DNA from 2 places in the Paenibacillus sp. GCM10012306 genome. Region 2 is predicted to be linked to the other one. Evidence: riboswitches for the same ligand, from Rfam matches in the RefSeq annotation. Region 2 holds a riboswitch; the other holds the start of a gene.
What was found. Region 2 has a riboswitch for cyclic di-AMP ahead of ACFORK_RS28275 (resuscitation-promoting factor). Riboswitches for the same ligand answer to the same signal wherever they lie in the genome.
Positions count from the first base shown of each region.

Region 1: another riboswitch for cyclic di-AMP. It lies ahead of ACFORK_RS15180 (TrkH family potassium uptake protein); the one in region 2 lies ahead of ACFORK_RS28275 (resuscitation-promoting factor).

Region 1 covers NZ_JBHRYW010000006.1:148,607-152,483, reverse strand. The annotation lists gene ACFORK_RS15185 (potassium channel family protein) at 1-241, opposite strand, end outside; gene ACFORK_RS15180 (TrkH family potassium uptake protein) at 256-1,593, opposite strand; cyclic di-AMP (ydaO/yuaA leader) riboswitch at 1,705-1,882, opposite strand; gene ACFORK_RS15175 (GntR family transcriptional regulator) at 2,148-2,531, shown strand; gene ACFORK_RS15170 (ABC transporter ATP-binding protein) at 2,531-3,262, shown strand; gene ACFORK_RS15165 (hypothetical protein) at 3,259-3,877, shown strand, end outside.
Region 2 covers NZ_JBHRYW010000022.1:47,039-50,915, reverse strand. The annotation lists gene ACFORK_RS28285 (HD domain-containing protein) at 1-20, shown strand, start outside; gene ACFORK_RS28280 (TatD family hydrolase) at 75-845, shown strand; cyclic di-AMP (ydaO/yuaA leader) riboswitch at 1,045-1,273, shown strand; gene ACFORK_RS28275 (resuscitation-promoting factor) at 1,558-2,739, shown strand; gene rnmV (ribonuclease M5) at 2,913-3,464, shown strand; gene rsmA (16S rRNA (adenine(1518)-N(6)/adenine(1519)-N(6))-dimethyltransferase RsmA) at 3,461-3,877, shown strand, end outside.

The DNA of each region.
Region 1 (3,877 bases), on a different contig from region 2:
GCTCCATATTATCGCCAATAGCTACAATCCCGCAGTCGAAATTCCTAACACCCAGTGAACGCAAAATCCCCTCGTCCGTGGCATCCGCCATCACCGCATGGGTGAGCTTGTCGCTCATTTCCTCCACCCGTTCTTCCAGATGGTCCACTCCGAGCACCTCATAGCCCATATCCATCAGCTCAAGCGCCAGACTTGAACCGAAACGTCCCAGCCCAATTACTACAAATTGCTGTGGTTTCATCTCCCGTTAACTCCTTATCCAATAATCATTTTGCCTTCCGGATATTGATACAATGGTTTACCTTGTTTTGGGCCGAGTGCATAGGCCAGCGTCAATAGTCCCAGCCTGCCGGCGAACATGGTGAGGCAGATGAGAATTTTGCCAACCAGCGACAGCTCCGGAGTCAACCCCATGCTCAGCCCCACGGTCGCGAAAGCCGATGTCGTCTCGAACAGAATCTCCAGAAAGTCCCGTTCCTCGGTCGTCGAGAGCACCATGGATACAGAGACAATCAGCAGCAGAGCGAGCAAAGTAATGGTCAGTGCTTTGAACACCCGCTCCTGCGCCAGCCGGTAACGGAAGAATACAATATCCTCACGCCCGCGCAGCATGGAGATTACAGCGCCGATCATGATCGTGAAGGTCGTTGTTTTGATCCCGCCCCCAGTAGAACCGGGAGAAGCACCGATGAACATCAGAATTACGATGAAAAATTGCGAAGCCTGGCGCAACCCGGAAATATCCAGCGTATTCGCCCCGGCCGTACGCGGTGTGACCGACTGGAAGAATGCAGCCAGTATTTTACCGCCAATATTCAAGGAGCCCATGCTCCGGGGATTCGTAAATTCAAACACAAAAATGACGAGCGTCCCTGCCAGTATCAGCGCTGCAGTTGTAGACAGTACCACCTTGCTATGCAGCGACAGCCTGCGCTTGCGCCGATAATCAATAAGATCAGCGAGTACGATAAACCCAAGGCCACCGGTGACAATCAGGAACATCACAATCAGATTCACTACAGGATCATTGACATAGCCCATCAGGCTGCGGTAATGCCCGAACAGGTCAAAACCTGCATTGTTGAACATGGAAATAGAATGGAATAGTCCAAAATAAATCGCCTTGCCGAGCGGCATATCAAACGCCCAGCGTATCGACAGCAGCAGCGCTGCGCTCCCCTCGATCATGAGTGAATAGATCAGCACCCGGCGGATGAGCCGTACGATCCCTTCCATTGAGCTCTGATTCATGGCCTCCTGCAGGATGAGCCGATCGCGCAGCGAGATTTTCCGCTTTAAGACCAAAGCAAAGAGTGTTGCCATCGTCATGAAGCCCAGGCCACCAACCTGAATCAGGATCATAATAACGGTCTGTCCGAAAAGGGAGAAATACGTGCCAGTGTCCACAACTGCTAGACCCGTAACACAGGTAGCGGAAGTTGCTGTAAACAGCGCATCTATAAAGTTCAATGAATGTCCACTCCGGCTGGCAGCCGGAAGCATCAGCAGCAGTGTGCCAATCAGGATAATCGCTGCAAAACCGAGCACCAGCGTCTGGGGTGGAGAAAGCTTAAAAATGGTGAAACGGTTCAACTTAGGGAATGGCGGGGCCAAATCCTCACCTCTCACTATATAAATTGACGGTGTATTCCGTTAGATGCCAAACAAAAAAAGCACTGGAACACCAATGCCTCTCCCCTTGGTCCCTGCAGTGTTCTGAAGCCTACGAGGTTAGCTGACGGATTCGGGCGACTGCAGACTGCCCTATTCGTTCCCGGAACGAAATTCACCCCTGAAGATTGGCAGGCAAACCTACGTCTGCTTGCGCCTTTCTCTTCTTATGGTTCCCCCGTTTTCAATTGAAATTCGGCTTATATCTAATTGCATTCAAATTATATACGTTCTGTCCTGACATCACAAAGACACTATTAAGTATATTTGGATAAAATAATGTCTTAAAGAGAGACCGCGAATGCAGGGGACCCAGTTCTCATTCCTTTTCCGTGACTTGCCTGTAATTGCATCGTTTTTCACGGTTTCAAGGATATATAGAACTTTTAATCCTTGAAATTGTATGGTGAGGAATGATACACTACACACAACAAGTGTATGACCCATACCCATACACATTTTTTTAGGGGGAAGACATGGAAGAATCTTTGGAGCTGCTACCGCAGCAATTTCATATCAATCCCTCGCGTCCCATTTATGAACAATTCGTCGAAGCCATCCGAGGCCGGATTGTTACCGGACTTATCCCACCTGGCTCGCGTCTGCCATCTGTGAGGGATTTGGCAGCCGATCGGAGCGTGAATCCGACTACAGCTGCAAGAACCTATCAGGAGCTGGAGCGGATGGGCCTGATCGTCACCTATCGTGGACAGGGTACCTTTGTTACGAGAGATGAGGTCATCATCGAGGAGGCCCGCAAAGATATGATCCTGGAGGCCGTGCGGCAATTTAAAGCTGTGGGTGCCAGCCTGGGGCTGACAGCAGAGCAGATGCTACAATTTGATAAGGAGGAATCTTGATGCGTACGAATAACGATATTTCATCACTGCCAGAATACCCGGCAGCCGTCCAATGTCAGAACCTAACGCTTCGCGTGAGGAAAAAGACACTTTTGGACGACGTAAGCTTTCATATTCCCCGGGGTAGTATCACGGGACTGCTTGGCCCCAACGGTGCGGGCAAGTCTACCTTATTACGCCTGATTACTGGACTCGCTGCACCAGACTCCGGCTCCGTGAAGATCTTCGGTGAACCTGCTGGGGTAGAGCGTCTAGGACAGTTATCCCTGTTGCCGGATCGCAGCAATCTGCCCGGCTGGCTGACCGTACAACGCTGGCTCCACTTTGCCGAAGGTATTTATCCCGATTGGGACAATGTGAAGGCAGAGCAGCTAATGGGGCAGCTCTCCGTCAAGAGAGAATCCCGCATCTCGACCTTGTCACGCGGGGAAGAAGCCCGGCTGCAGCTGCTGACCTGCCTGTCCCGCAAAGCTCCGCTAGTTATACTCGATGAACCCTTCACTGGTGTGGACCTCATTTCCAGAGAGGAAATTGCATCCACAGTTGTGCGAGAGATGGCTGATGGTGAGCGTACCTTTTTGATTGCTACACATGATATCCGGGAGATGGAGCTGCTGTTTGATCGTCTAATCTTGATCGGTGGCGGACGGATTCATGGTATTGAGGATGTAGAGCAGCTTCGCCAGTCTGGTCTTTCCGTTGAATCACGTTACAGGGAAGTGTTCGCATGACAGCGCTTAGAGCGTTAACAGACCTGGAGTACAGTCGCTATAATCCTTTTAAATGGGGCCGAAAATCTTTTTGGGGAATCACTGTAGCTCTATTTATTCTGCTCGTAAGCATCGGATGGTATCTCTTTCATAGTAGACAACCTTCTCTGCAGGCTCCGTTTACAGCAGGCACCATTTTTATAGTAGGAATCATCATGTATCTTTCTGCAGTCGACATGCTGTTGTTCACAGCTCATGGCAGCCGGGAGTGGATTCTGAATTTCCCACACCCTCGGAAGCTACTGCTGTATGCCAAGGCGATAAGCCTGTTTAGACATGGACTGTATCTCGGTTCCATCGTTATCACCTCTAATATCGGACTGTATGTGCTCTTCAGCCTGACGGGACACTATGGGTACTTTCCGTTTAAAGATCTTGTCCTAACATTAGTCGCTCATGCACTGTTTACGGCCTCCATCCTTCCGCTCGCCATTGTATGCGGACTGCTGGCAGGAACCATTCTTATGGGCTGGAAACTGCTGCTGCTCATCCCCTTTTCATTATTATGGCTGTCGCCGTTGATGGCTTTGGCTACGTACTTAAATTCTGCTGCTTTGAACGGTGCGCAATTACAGT
Region 2 (3,877 bases):
CTGAAATATTCGCCAAATAATGACTGAATAGTTATCGATAGATATAGAAATCAAGACCGGGAGGACAACAGTACATGTACTTATTCGACACACATACCCATCTGGATGCTCCGCAATTCGACGAGGACCGCGAACAGATGATTGCCCGTGCGGTGGAGGCCGGTGTAAGCAAAATGATCAATATCGGATTCAATCGGGAGACGATTCCAACCACAATGCAGCTCGCGGAAGCGTATGATTATATTTATGCAGCAGTGGGATGGCATCCTGTGGATGCCATCGACATGAAAGAGGGAGACCTGGATTGGATCGCCTCGCTGTGCAGTCACAAGAAGGTAGTCGCCATTGGTGAAATCGGCCTTGATTATTACTGGGATACCTCTCCTAAGGACGTGCAACACGAGGTCTTCCGCAAGCAGATTGGACTGGCCCGTGAGCTGAAAATGCCTATCTGTATTCATAATCGGGATGCCCATGAGGATGTAGTGCGAATTCTCCGCGAGGAGAAGGCTAACGAGGTTGGCGGTGTAATGCATTCCTTCTCGGGTAGCTGGGAAACAGCGAAAATGTGCCTGGATTTGGGGTTCCATTTATCCTTCGGAGGACCGATAACGTTCAAGAATGCAAGGGTTCCCAAAGAGGTGCTGGCGCAGACGCCGCTGGACCGTTTATTGATCGAGACGGACTCCCCATATCTGACACCACACCCCTTCCGTGGGAAGCGAAATGAGAGTGCTCATGTCAAGTTGGTGGCAGAAGCTGCAGCAGAAATTAAAGGGATTACTTGGGAGGAATTGGCTGAAATTACGTATGCGAACGCGCTGGAACGATTTGGCATTGAGTGAAATCGGGAGAAAACACGGTGAAAAATAGAGGATAGCCGATGTATTAAACTTTTTTAACAAAAAAACCACCGAATATTACAATATTTTAACCTTATATTTGCGTAAACGTGGTTGAATCGTCCTTTACAACATGCATCAAAACAGGATATCATCTTTTCAGTGCAGTGAGCTGTTGTTATAGTGACAGTTCACGCTATCATGGATCGTCTCGCTGAGTCTTCTGTATGGAGAACGGGGGAACCAATATTGTTTGCCGCATGCAGAGTACATCAAGTACAGCTCAGATTGCCGCAGACACTAGTTGATTTCTTTACGTGGTCTTTGGGGTGAATTTAAGGGCAACCGCCGTGAGCGGGTGACCCAAGATAGGGCGTCTCTCTTTCGTCCGAACCCGACAGCTAACCCCGTAGGCGAAAGTAAGAGAGGAAACCTCGTGCATAAGCCGCGTATTCTGACATCGGAGAAGCCACGAAAGAGTCCTCATAGAACTCTTTTTAGGCTTCTTTTATTTTGAATAATGCGAATGTACCCTGCATACTGTTATATAACAGATGTGGGGGGAGCACTATGCCGGGCAGGCGATCCATGAGCAGGAGACGCAAAGGTATTGCAAATAGCGTGTCCTGTGACAATCTCGAATAGTTTCGTCCGAATGATTACAGACATCTTGGTATACAGCTGACGACGGGGCTATGTAAGGAGGATGGAGAGAGTGGGCGTATTCCAACCAGAAGTATCCCATGATTCGCAATCATCCAGCAGGTCTTACGCTTTACGGTGGGAACAAGTGAATTTTCGCGTACTTTCACTTGCCGGCGTGTTATCGATTTTGATCACGCTGATCATTCTGCTGTACGTACACGGTCAAAGCAGCAAGCAGATCACTTTAGTAATAGACGGGAAAATTCAGTCTCTGGAAACGCGTGAAGCGATTCTCAGTGATGCACTAGCAAAAGAGCAAATTTCGCTGCAGCCGCATGATCAACTATCTATAGGCCTTAGTGATGAAATAAAAGACGGCGACCGTGTCGTGATTAACCGTGCACAGCCATTCAGCCTTACTGCGGATGGTGCAAAAAAGATTTTTTATACGACCGAGAAAACAATCGGTCAGGCCATCAAGAAGCTGGGTATTGCCCTCGAAGGCCATGATAAGATTTTCCCTTCGCTAGATACCACCATCTCTGCCAATATGGATATCAAGATTGTTCGCATCAACAAACAAACTGTACAGCGGACAACGAACTTGCCATATCGAGTTATTAAGACGGCAGACCCCTCCCTTACCAAGGGAACAGTCAGAGTGGCACAGGCGGGCGCACCAGGCGTCATGATCCAGCACATCGAAAAGATCTATCAAGATGGTGAACTGGCTTCCATGCGTATGGTTGGGAAGGAAGTACAGACGGTGACCAAAGACAAGATTATCGCCGTTGGCACAAAGCCTCTCCCAAAACCTGTTACAGTGGCCCAAACAACAACAACTTCCAAAACAGCTAATTCCAAAGCTGCCAATGCTTCTATTTCAACTAAAACCAGTGCCAAGAGCACCAACACCGTCACTAAATCAGGTGTCAATTTTGAATACAAGAAATTAATTAAGAACATGTCGATGACCGCTTACTCTTCGGAAGAACCCGGTATTGGAACCCGTACCGCCTCCGGCACACGCGTAACGGAAGGACGTACGATTGCAGTGGACCCTAGTGTAATTCCGATCGGTTGGTGGGTGTATATCGAAGGCCTGGGCTTCCGCCGTGCAGAAGATACTGGTGGCGCTATCAAAGGCAATAAGGTGGACGTCTACTACGATTCACTGAGCCATGCCCGTAATTTCGGACGTAAGTCGCGTACAGTGTATGTGATTGGACCTGTAAAACCGGAGCTTAACTAAGTTTGAGCTTTTGCAAAATTGCATTGAATCAGCTATAGTGAGGGTAGCAGTTAAGAATAACTTGTGCTCATGAAATGATCGCAGAGCTACCGCTCATCACTTATACATTCTTTAGCCAAAAAGAAGGGGAGCGAATCCTCTTCTTTTTGTGTTTACGAGAAGGAGTAAACATTATGATTAAGGAAGTGATCGTTGTCGAAGGCAAGAGCGACACGATAGCCATCAAGCGGGCGGTACAGGCTGATACCATCGAGACTGGCGGCTCCGCAGTGGACAAGAAGGTGATTGCCAAAATAGCGCTCGCCATGGAACGGAGGGGCGTCATTATCCTAACCGATCCGGACCACGCGGGAGAGCGTATCCGCAAGATCGTCTCAAGCAAGGTGCCGGGCTGCAAGCATGCCTTCATTCCCGAGAAAGATGCGACCCGTAAAGGCGATATTGGCGTGGAAAATGCTACACCGGAGGCAATCCGCCACGCCCTGGCGCATGTACATACGTCCTTTGAGGGCGCACCAGCCCTGATCGGGCTGGATGACCTGATGGCGGCAGGGATGCTTGTGCATCCCCGGGCCGCAGAGCGGCGGATGGCTCTTGGCAATCTGCTCGGTATTGGGTACTGCAATGGTAAGCAGCTCTTCAAGCGGCTTGCAATGTTTGGCATTACGCGGGAGGAGTTTGCCGGAGCCCTCGCCCAAATTGAACAGGGAGGCATATCTTCATGACTGGCAAAGAGAGCGTTTCAACCCCTAAACGGACAAAGGAAATCATTCAGCGGTACGGGTTCTCATTCAAAAAGAGTCTGGGCCAGAACTTTCTGATTGATCAGAATATTCTCGATAAAATTGTAAATGCCGCTGAATTGGATGACACCGCTGGTGCATTGGAGATCGGTCCTGGAATCGGCGCGTTGACAGAGCGCCTGGCACAAACCGCCGGTGCTGTAACAGCGGTGGAAATCGATAGACGGTTAATCCCGATTCTGAAGGATGTACTGTCTCCGTACCCTAATGTGAAGGTTCGCAATGATGATGTGCTAAAGGTGGATCTGCAGCAGCTGTTCAAGGAGGACTTCGCCTCCGTAGATCGAGTGAGCGTAGTTGCTAACTTGCCTTACTATGTTACGACCCCGATCCTT